Regions from separate parts of the Azotosporobacter soli genome, predicted to be linked through region 2. Evidence: riboswitches for the same ligand, from Rfam matches in the RefSeq annotation. Region 2 holds a riboswitch; the other holds the start of a gene.
The links. A riboswitch is a leader RNA that binds a small molecule or an ion and turns the genes downstream of it on or off. The one in region 2 is predicted to bind cyclic di-AMP.
Positions count from the first base shown of each region.

Region 1: it holds a riboswitch for cyclic di-AMP, as region 2 does, so the genes downstream of both, QTL79_RS15025 (C40 family peptidase) here and QTL79_RS10465 (3D domain-containing protein) in region 2, are expected to answer to the same signal.

Region 1 covers NZ_JAUAOA010000022.1:16,471-19,889, forward strand. Annotated here, with positions in the region: gene QTL79_RS15020 (ABC transporter ATP-binding protein) at 1-1,295, opposite strand, end outside; gene QTL79_RS15025 (C40 family peptidase) at 1,484-2,104, opposite strand; cyclic di-AMP (ydaO/yuaA leader) riboswitch at 2,159-2,303, opposite strand; gene QTL79_RS15030 (glycosyltransferase family 2 protein) at 2,344-3,315, opposite strand; gene aroH (chorismate mutase) at 3,357-3,419, opposite strand, start outside.
Region 2 covers NZ_JAUAOA010000010.1:26,044-29,462, reverse strand. Annotated here, with positions in the region: gene QTL79_RS10475 (nitrite/sulfite reductase domain-containing protein) at 1-237, shown strand, start outside; gene QTL79_RS10470 (hydantoinase/carbamoylase family amidase) at 303-1,523, shown strand; cyclic di-AMP (ydaO/yuaA leader) riboswitch at 1,581-1,722, shown strand; gene QTL79_RS10465 (3D domain-containing protein) at 1,733-2,395, shown strand; tRNA gene QTL79_RS10460 (tRNA-Val) at 2,521-2,597, opposite strand; tRNA gene QTL79_RS10455 (tRNA-Val) at 2,759-2,835, opposite strand; gene QTL79_RS10450 (histidine phosphatase family protein) at 3,017-3,419, shown strand, end outside.

The sequences.
Region 1 (3,419 bases), on a different contig from region 2:
GGGGATCCGTAGCGGATATTATCCAGGATCGTCGTATTGAACAAAATCGGTTCCTGCTGGATAAATCCGATCTGCCGCCGCCAATTTGCGACTCTGAACTGTCGAATATCGACGCCATTATATAAAATCGCGCCGTGCACCGGATCGTAAAAACGCAGCAACAGGTTGGCAAAAGAAGATTTACCCGCGCCGCTCGGCCCGACAATCGCAATCATTTCACCCGGTTTGGCCAATAGACTGATGTTGCTCAGAGTCGGCACTTCCGGCTGGTAAGCAAACGAAACGCTTTCGAATGAAACCGACTGCGGCGTGACATTCAAGAGCTCCTGCGGACCATCGCTAACACCGTTTTCATTCCCTTCCCCGAGTCGTTCCAAGCGTTGCCATGCCACTTCACCCAGCTTGAGGCGCGACATCGCCATGCTGATTTTTTTCAACGGTACCGGAATATTGATAATATAGATCAAAAAGGCAAACATGCCTCCCATGCTCAAATGGCCACTGATAACCTGATAGCCGCCATACCAGATGATTACCGTTAAGCCGATGGCCGCTAAGAATTCAACCAGCGAGAGCAACAATGCATTCAACCGCTGTACGCGCATCAGATCGCCCTGCGCTTTTTGTACATCACGATTGAATTTTTCACACTCATACTCCTGCCGGACATAACTTTGAATCACCGGTATTGTCGACAAGGCTTCGTGCAGACTGCCCGTAAGACGGCTAAGAGCATCTTCGACCATCGTTCCGAGCGTCGCGATCCGTTTATTGAATCCCTTGATTGCTAAGACAATGAACGGCAGAACCGCAAATGTGACCAACGCCAATTGCCAGTCGAAATAAATCATGATGCCCAATATGAGCAGCAAGTTAAGACTTTCCACCAGTAAATCCGGCAACGCAAGCATCACTGCCTGCTGAACCAACAACAAGTCATTTGTGAATAAGGATATAATTTCACCTGCCGGTACATTGACAAAAAAAGCATAATCTTTGGCCTGCAATTTTTTGAATAATTCCAGTCGCTGCGTTGTCACCATCTGGTTGCCTGCTTTAGCAATCAGATAGCCGTGAAGAAAAGAAAACAAGCCCCTAATTACATAGAGACCGACAATAACCCCTATGATGCCATGCAATAAAGATAAACTGTTCTTCATTAAGGCGTCGTCAATCAAGCGTCGAATAACCAGCGGCGCCGATAAACCAGCTAAACTCGCTATTACAAAACCAGCCAATGCGGTCATGATTAGCGAGCAGTAAGGACGTATGAAAAGATTCCAATAGAATAACATGCGAAGCCTCCAACGGAGCATTCTAAAATACTGATGCTGATTGTATTAATTATTGGTCTAACACGTAAAACCCTCTTTTTTTCAAAAGAAAAGTTGGCTTGCATCCGTAGCCGCGTTACTTTAGAAGTATCCGGCTTCATTTTTAAAATAAAGATGGAGGCCAACGACGGCCTCCACACACAAAAACACTACAACACCTTACGAGCACCAATGTAACGTGGCCCCCAGTAACCGCTATCCAAACTGGATACCATAACTCCGTTGCTAGTACTGGCATGAATAAATTGTCCGCTTCCTACATAAATGCCGACATGCGATGCACCTGGCGCATACGTCTGGAAAAACACCAAGTCGCCAGGTTGCAGACGGCTGTACGAAACTGACTGCCCCACTTCAAACTGTTCGTCGGCTGCCCGCGGCAGATAAACGCCAGCCTGAGCATAAACATAACGAACATAGCCGGAACAATCAAATCCACCAGGGCCGGTTCCACCAAATGCATAAGGCACACCTTGATAGCGCATGGCAGTTTGCACGATTCTTCTGACCGCAGATGTGGATCCGTCGCTACGACTGGCAGGAATATCCCGCCCCATCAGCATCCGATAGGTTTGTTCCCCTAAAATGCCGTCGACTTCCAATCCTTTGTCGCGTTGGAACGCTCTTACCGCATTCGCTGTCGAACTGCCGAAATCACCATCTGCAGCTCCGGCATCATAGCCAAGCGCCCCCAACTGATTCTGAATCGCTGCCACGTCTTGACCTTGGTCTCCTTGCCGATAAGATTCTGCGCCGCAAACACTAAACATCGCTGCGGTCAACAGACATCCCAGCAAGATTGCACGGGAAAAGATACGCAAATTACTACTCCTCTCATGAGCCTGCGAGGTTAGCTGACGGGTTAGGGTCGAGAAGCACCCCACTTTGCCAACATAAATGCTGACAATAACGTTTCACCCCAAAGTTTGGTTCCCCCGCTCCTGGGCTAGGATTAGGCTTTTTTAGTTACCCGAATGGCTTTACACTTATAGTTATTCGACGTCTAGGACTATTTTCCTGCCCAATGGTCGTTTTTTGTTATCAATTTGTTATCTTTTGTTTGTAAATCCGCTCGAACAAGATAAAGTGGTCGCTGCTTTACCTCTTCAAAGATACGACCAACATACTCGCCGATGATGCCAAGACCTAAAAGCTGCAAACCGCCAAGCAGCGCAATGCTGGCCGTTGTCGTAGCCCAGCCTGGCACGGCTTCTTGCGTGAACAGCTTTATATAGATAACATGCATCGTCACGATAAAACTGATCGCGGCGAAGACCAATCCGACATAAAAAGCAAAGCGCAACGGCAGCGTAGAATAACCGGTAATGCCGTCCAGTGCAAAATTAATCATTTTCTTCAGCGAAAATTTGGAGGTTCCTGCATGGCGGCGCGGCGCGACAAATTCGACAGTCGTTTGACGATATCCGATAGCGCCAATCAGGCCGCGAATAAAGCGTGCCTTTTCACGAAACAAGCGAAAGCTCATTACAGCCTTGCGATCAAGCAGACGAAAGTCAGAACCGCCTTCACGGATGTGAACCTTAGACAACGAATTGATCAGTTTGTAAAACAATTCCGATGTTTTCGTCTTAAACCAAGAAACACCTTCCGTTTTTGCCCTGATCGTTTGGACGATTTCATAACCGTTTTCCCAATGTTCGAGCAGCCGAGGTATTAGCTCCGGCGGATGCTGCATGTCCCCGTCCATTGTGACGACCGCATCGCCGTCCGCGTGGTCGAGTCCGCAAGTCAGCGCCAACTGATGTCCATAATTACGCGCCATAATAATGGCGCGTACGCGACAGTCTTCTTCTGCCAAACGTGCGAGTATAGCCGGCGTCGCATCCGTCGACCCATCGTCAACAAAAATAACTTCAAACACATACGACAATGGAGTCATATGTTTACACACTTCTTGATAAAAAAATTCGATGTTCTCTTCTTCATTGAACACCGGCACAACGATAGACAACCGTTTCATTGATTCAACTCCCTGTCTCCGACGGGTATTGCACCCTCCTGTTATTGTTTTACATCCTGGCGCAACACCGTTGCTCCGTGTAAATAAATATGCTTGATTTCCTT
Region 2 (3,419 bases):
AAAGATCTTGGGCTGATGGGAACACCAAAGGGTTATAGCATTTTTATCGGCGGCAATGCCGGCGTGAAACCACGACTTGCGGATCGTCTCATGGATGCTGTGCCTCAGGAAGAAGTTATAGCAGTTGTAGATAAGATTGTTGATTATTACAAGAAAAACGCTAAGACAAATGAACGAATGGGAATGATGATTGAGCGGCTCGGATTTGAATCTGTGAAAGCGGCAATCCTCGGTTGAGTTAAAAGGCAAAACAGCAGAGCTTGTTTTGCCTTTTTGCAAACTGATAAGAAAGGGTGACGGAGATGGCTGGAGAATGGCTTTGGATTGAACGTGAATTGAAAAAGTTAGCTGAATTTAGTGTAGGCAACAAAGGAATCAGCCGGCTTGCTTTTTCGCCCGAAGAGAAAGCGGCTCGTCTTCATATTGAATCACTCATGCAAGAAATTGGCATGCAGACGCGTGTGGATGCAGCAGGAAATTTGATTGGCAGATTGGAAGGGCGCGATAGTGGTGCTGCGGTAGTTGCGACCGGTTCGCACTTGGACACGGTTCCAGAGGGGGGCAGACTGGATGGGGTGCTAGGGGTGCTGTGTTCGCTTGCCGCAGTTAAGGCTGCTGCTAAGCAAGGTGAGCTGCGTCATCCGGTAGAATTGATCGTGTTTTCCGGTGAAGAGCCTAGTCGTTTTGGCCTCGAGGCCATTGGCTGTAAAGCGATGGTTGGACTTGCGGATCCTGGAAATTGGCAAAAATTGAAAGATGAGACAGGTACAAATCTGAAAAATGCTTTTGAAGAATTTGAATTAGCGTGGGTGGATATTCCGAACGCAACACGAAGTAAAGGTGAAATTAAAGCGTTTTTAGAAGTGAATATAGAACAGGGCGGTATTCTTGAAAAGGTTGGCATGTCATTAGGGATGGTTGAAGAAGGCGTAGCGCCGATTCGATTTAAAATTGTGGTAGAGGGTTTGGCAGCTCATACTGGCGTTACGCCGGTAGAGGAACGTCAAGATGCGTTGGTGACGTCGGCAAAGATGATTCTCGCCGTGCAGGAAATTGCACAAGAACACTCGGGAGAAGGAATTATTGCAACAATCGGGCAGCTGAAGGTTTCTCCTGGTGCAATCAATGTGGTTCCAGGACAGGTTGAAATGTGGGCGGAAATATGCGGGCGAAATGGCGAAAGTGTTATTGAATGTTTGCAGGAGGTCAAAGATGCAATTAGTACGATCGCCGAGGAAGAAGAGACGACTGTGTGCATTGAAATGTTGTCGGCAGATCGAGCGGTGCGATTATCCGAAACAATTATTGAATTGATAGAGGATTTATGCCAGGTCAAAGGAATTAGATGCAAACGACTTGAAAATGCTTCCGGGAAAAATGCGATGCATATGGCGCGGATTTGTAGTGCGGGCTTATTGGTCTTGCCCGTTAGAGGAACCATTAATGAACAACTGGTGGAGTCTTCAGAAATTGAAAATGCTGTTGAAGTGATGACGGAAGCGTTGATGAGGCTGGCGCAATAATTGTTTAAGAGAAAGTCGTCGGGTTGATTTTTGACTTGTGAAAAAATATATAGTAAAATATTGAATACGCCGAATCCTATGATAAGGTACGGGGGAACCAATAATTGGGGTGAATTCGCATCGCGAAAGGGCAAATTTCTACTACTTCTCTTTAGCCCGAACCCGTCAGCTAACTCCGGAGGCGATAAAGAAAGAGAGGTGTGTTTCTGTTGAAAAAAAACGCCTATCTCAGTATGCTTGCTGCATGTTTGGTGCTAACGGTTTCGACTTCCGCTGATGCGGCTTCTTCCACATCACAAGTAAAAGCGGCAGCTGTTGGGAAAACATCAACGGTGCAAGCGCAACCGACAGTTGTGGATGACGGTACTGTTCGTTTGGGGATGCGGGGAGAAGAAGTTAAAATTGTTCAGCGCCTTTTAGCGGAAATGGGATTTTACGTTGGAGATATTGATGGTATTTTTGGCAATGGCACGCTGCAAGCGGTGCGAGATTTTCAAACGGTCCATAACCTGATTGCGGATGGCGTTGTTGGCAAAGAAACATTGGCAACAATGAAACGGAGCGAGGCCTCGGGTATTTCAACGAGCCGGTTCAGCCGCTCGTTGACTATGAGTGCTTCAGCGTATTCGCGCTTTGATGCGGGAAATTCGGATTATACTTGCCGCGGTAACTTGCTGCGCAAAGGTTTAGTAGCGGTTGATCCTAATGTTATTCCGCTTGGGACGAGATTGTATATTCCTGGTTATGGCTATGCTATTGCGGACGATACTGGTGGAGCGATTCGAGGCAATAAAATTGATCTGGCTTTTGATAGTCATGAAGAAGCGATTCAATTTGGGCGACAACGAATTACCGTGAATATTTTGGATTAAGAAGATAAAAATAAAAAATGCGCAATGGAATTTCAATTCCATTGCGCATTTTTTATCAGAAACAGGATTTGCAAAAGAAAAGCGCTACGTAGCCAAGAGAGCTGCGTAGCGCTTGTTTTATAAAATGGTGGGGTTAGGCGGACTCGAACCGCAGACCTCTTCGATGTCAACGAAGCGCTCTAACCAACTGAGCTATAACCCCTTGAACGAGATTAATTATATTACGGTAAACAAAAAAAGTCAATGCCTTTTTTGAAAGTTTTATTGAAAGACCTTCCGTTTATCGAGTTATGCTTGTTCCAGCAAATGAAAAAAATAAAAACGCAACATGACTGTCGTAGCATGCGGCGTCTATCTTGAAGATGGTGGGGTTAGGCGGACTCGAACCGCAGACCTCTTCGATGTCAACGAAGCGCTCTAACCAACTGAGCTATAACCCCTTAGCAAGATTAATTATATTACGGTAAACTTAAAAGTCAATCTTTTTCTTAGGGAAAGAACGAGTCTGCAAGAATAAAAAGAGGTAAAATTCTGATTTTAAGCGAAAGTAATTGGTAGTATCATCTATGAATCATATAGTTTGCAGTGCATTTGCGCCAAGTGCGTGAGGAAGGAAGTGCTATGATGACAACGATATTATTGGTGCGTCATTGTGAAGCGGATCATCATGTCAATGGATTGACTGGCGGTTGGACAGATACCCATCTCACAGAACGCGGCAAGAGGCAGGCGGAAGCTGTTGCTTCAAGAATTGCTGCGCTGTGGAGTGGTGAGCCTTTTTCACTCTACACAAGTGATTTGCATAGAGCGAAAGAGACTGCGGATGCCATCGCCAATCGATGCAAAGTGAAAGCGATTTCAACGATTGCGCTGCGAGAAATGAATAATGGCAAAGCGGCCGGTTTGACAGAAAAAGAGGCGCATCGGATTGCGAATCAGACTACCGATCATGATCTGCTTGATTGGCGACATTATCCGGGGAGTGAAACCTGGCGCGAGTTTAACCGCCGGGTTGAAGAATTTC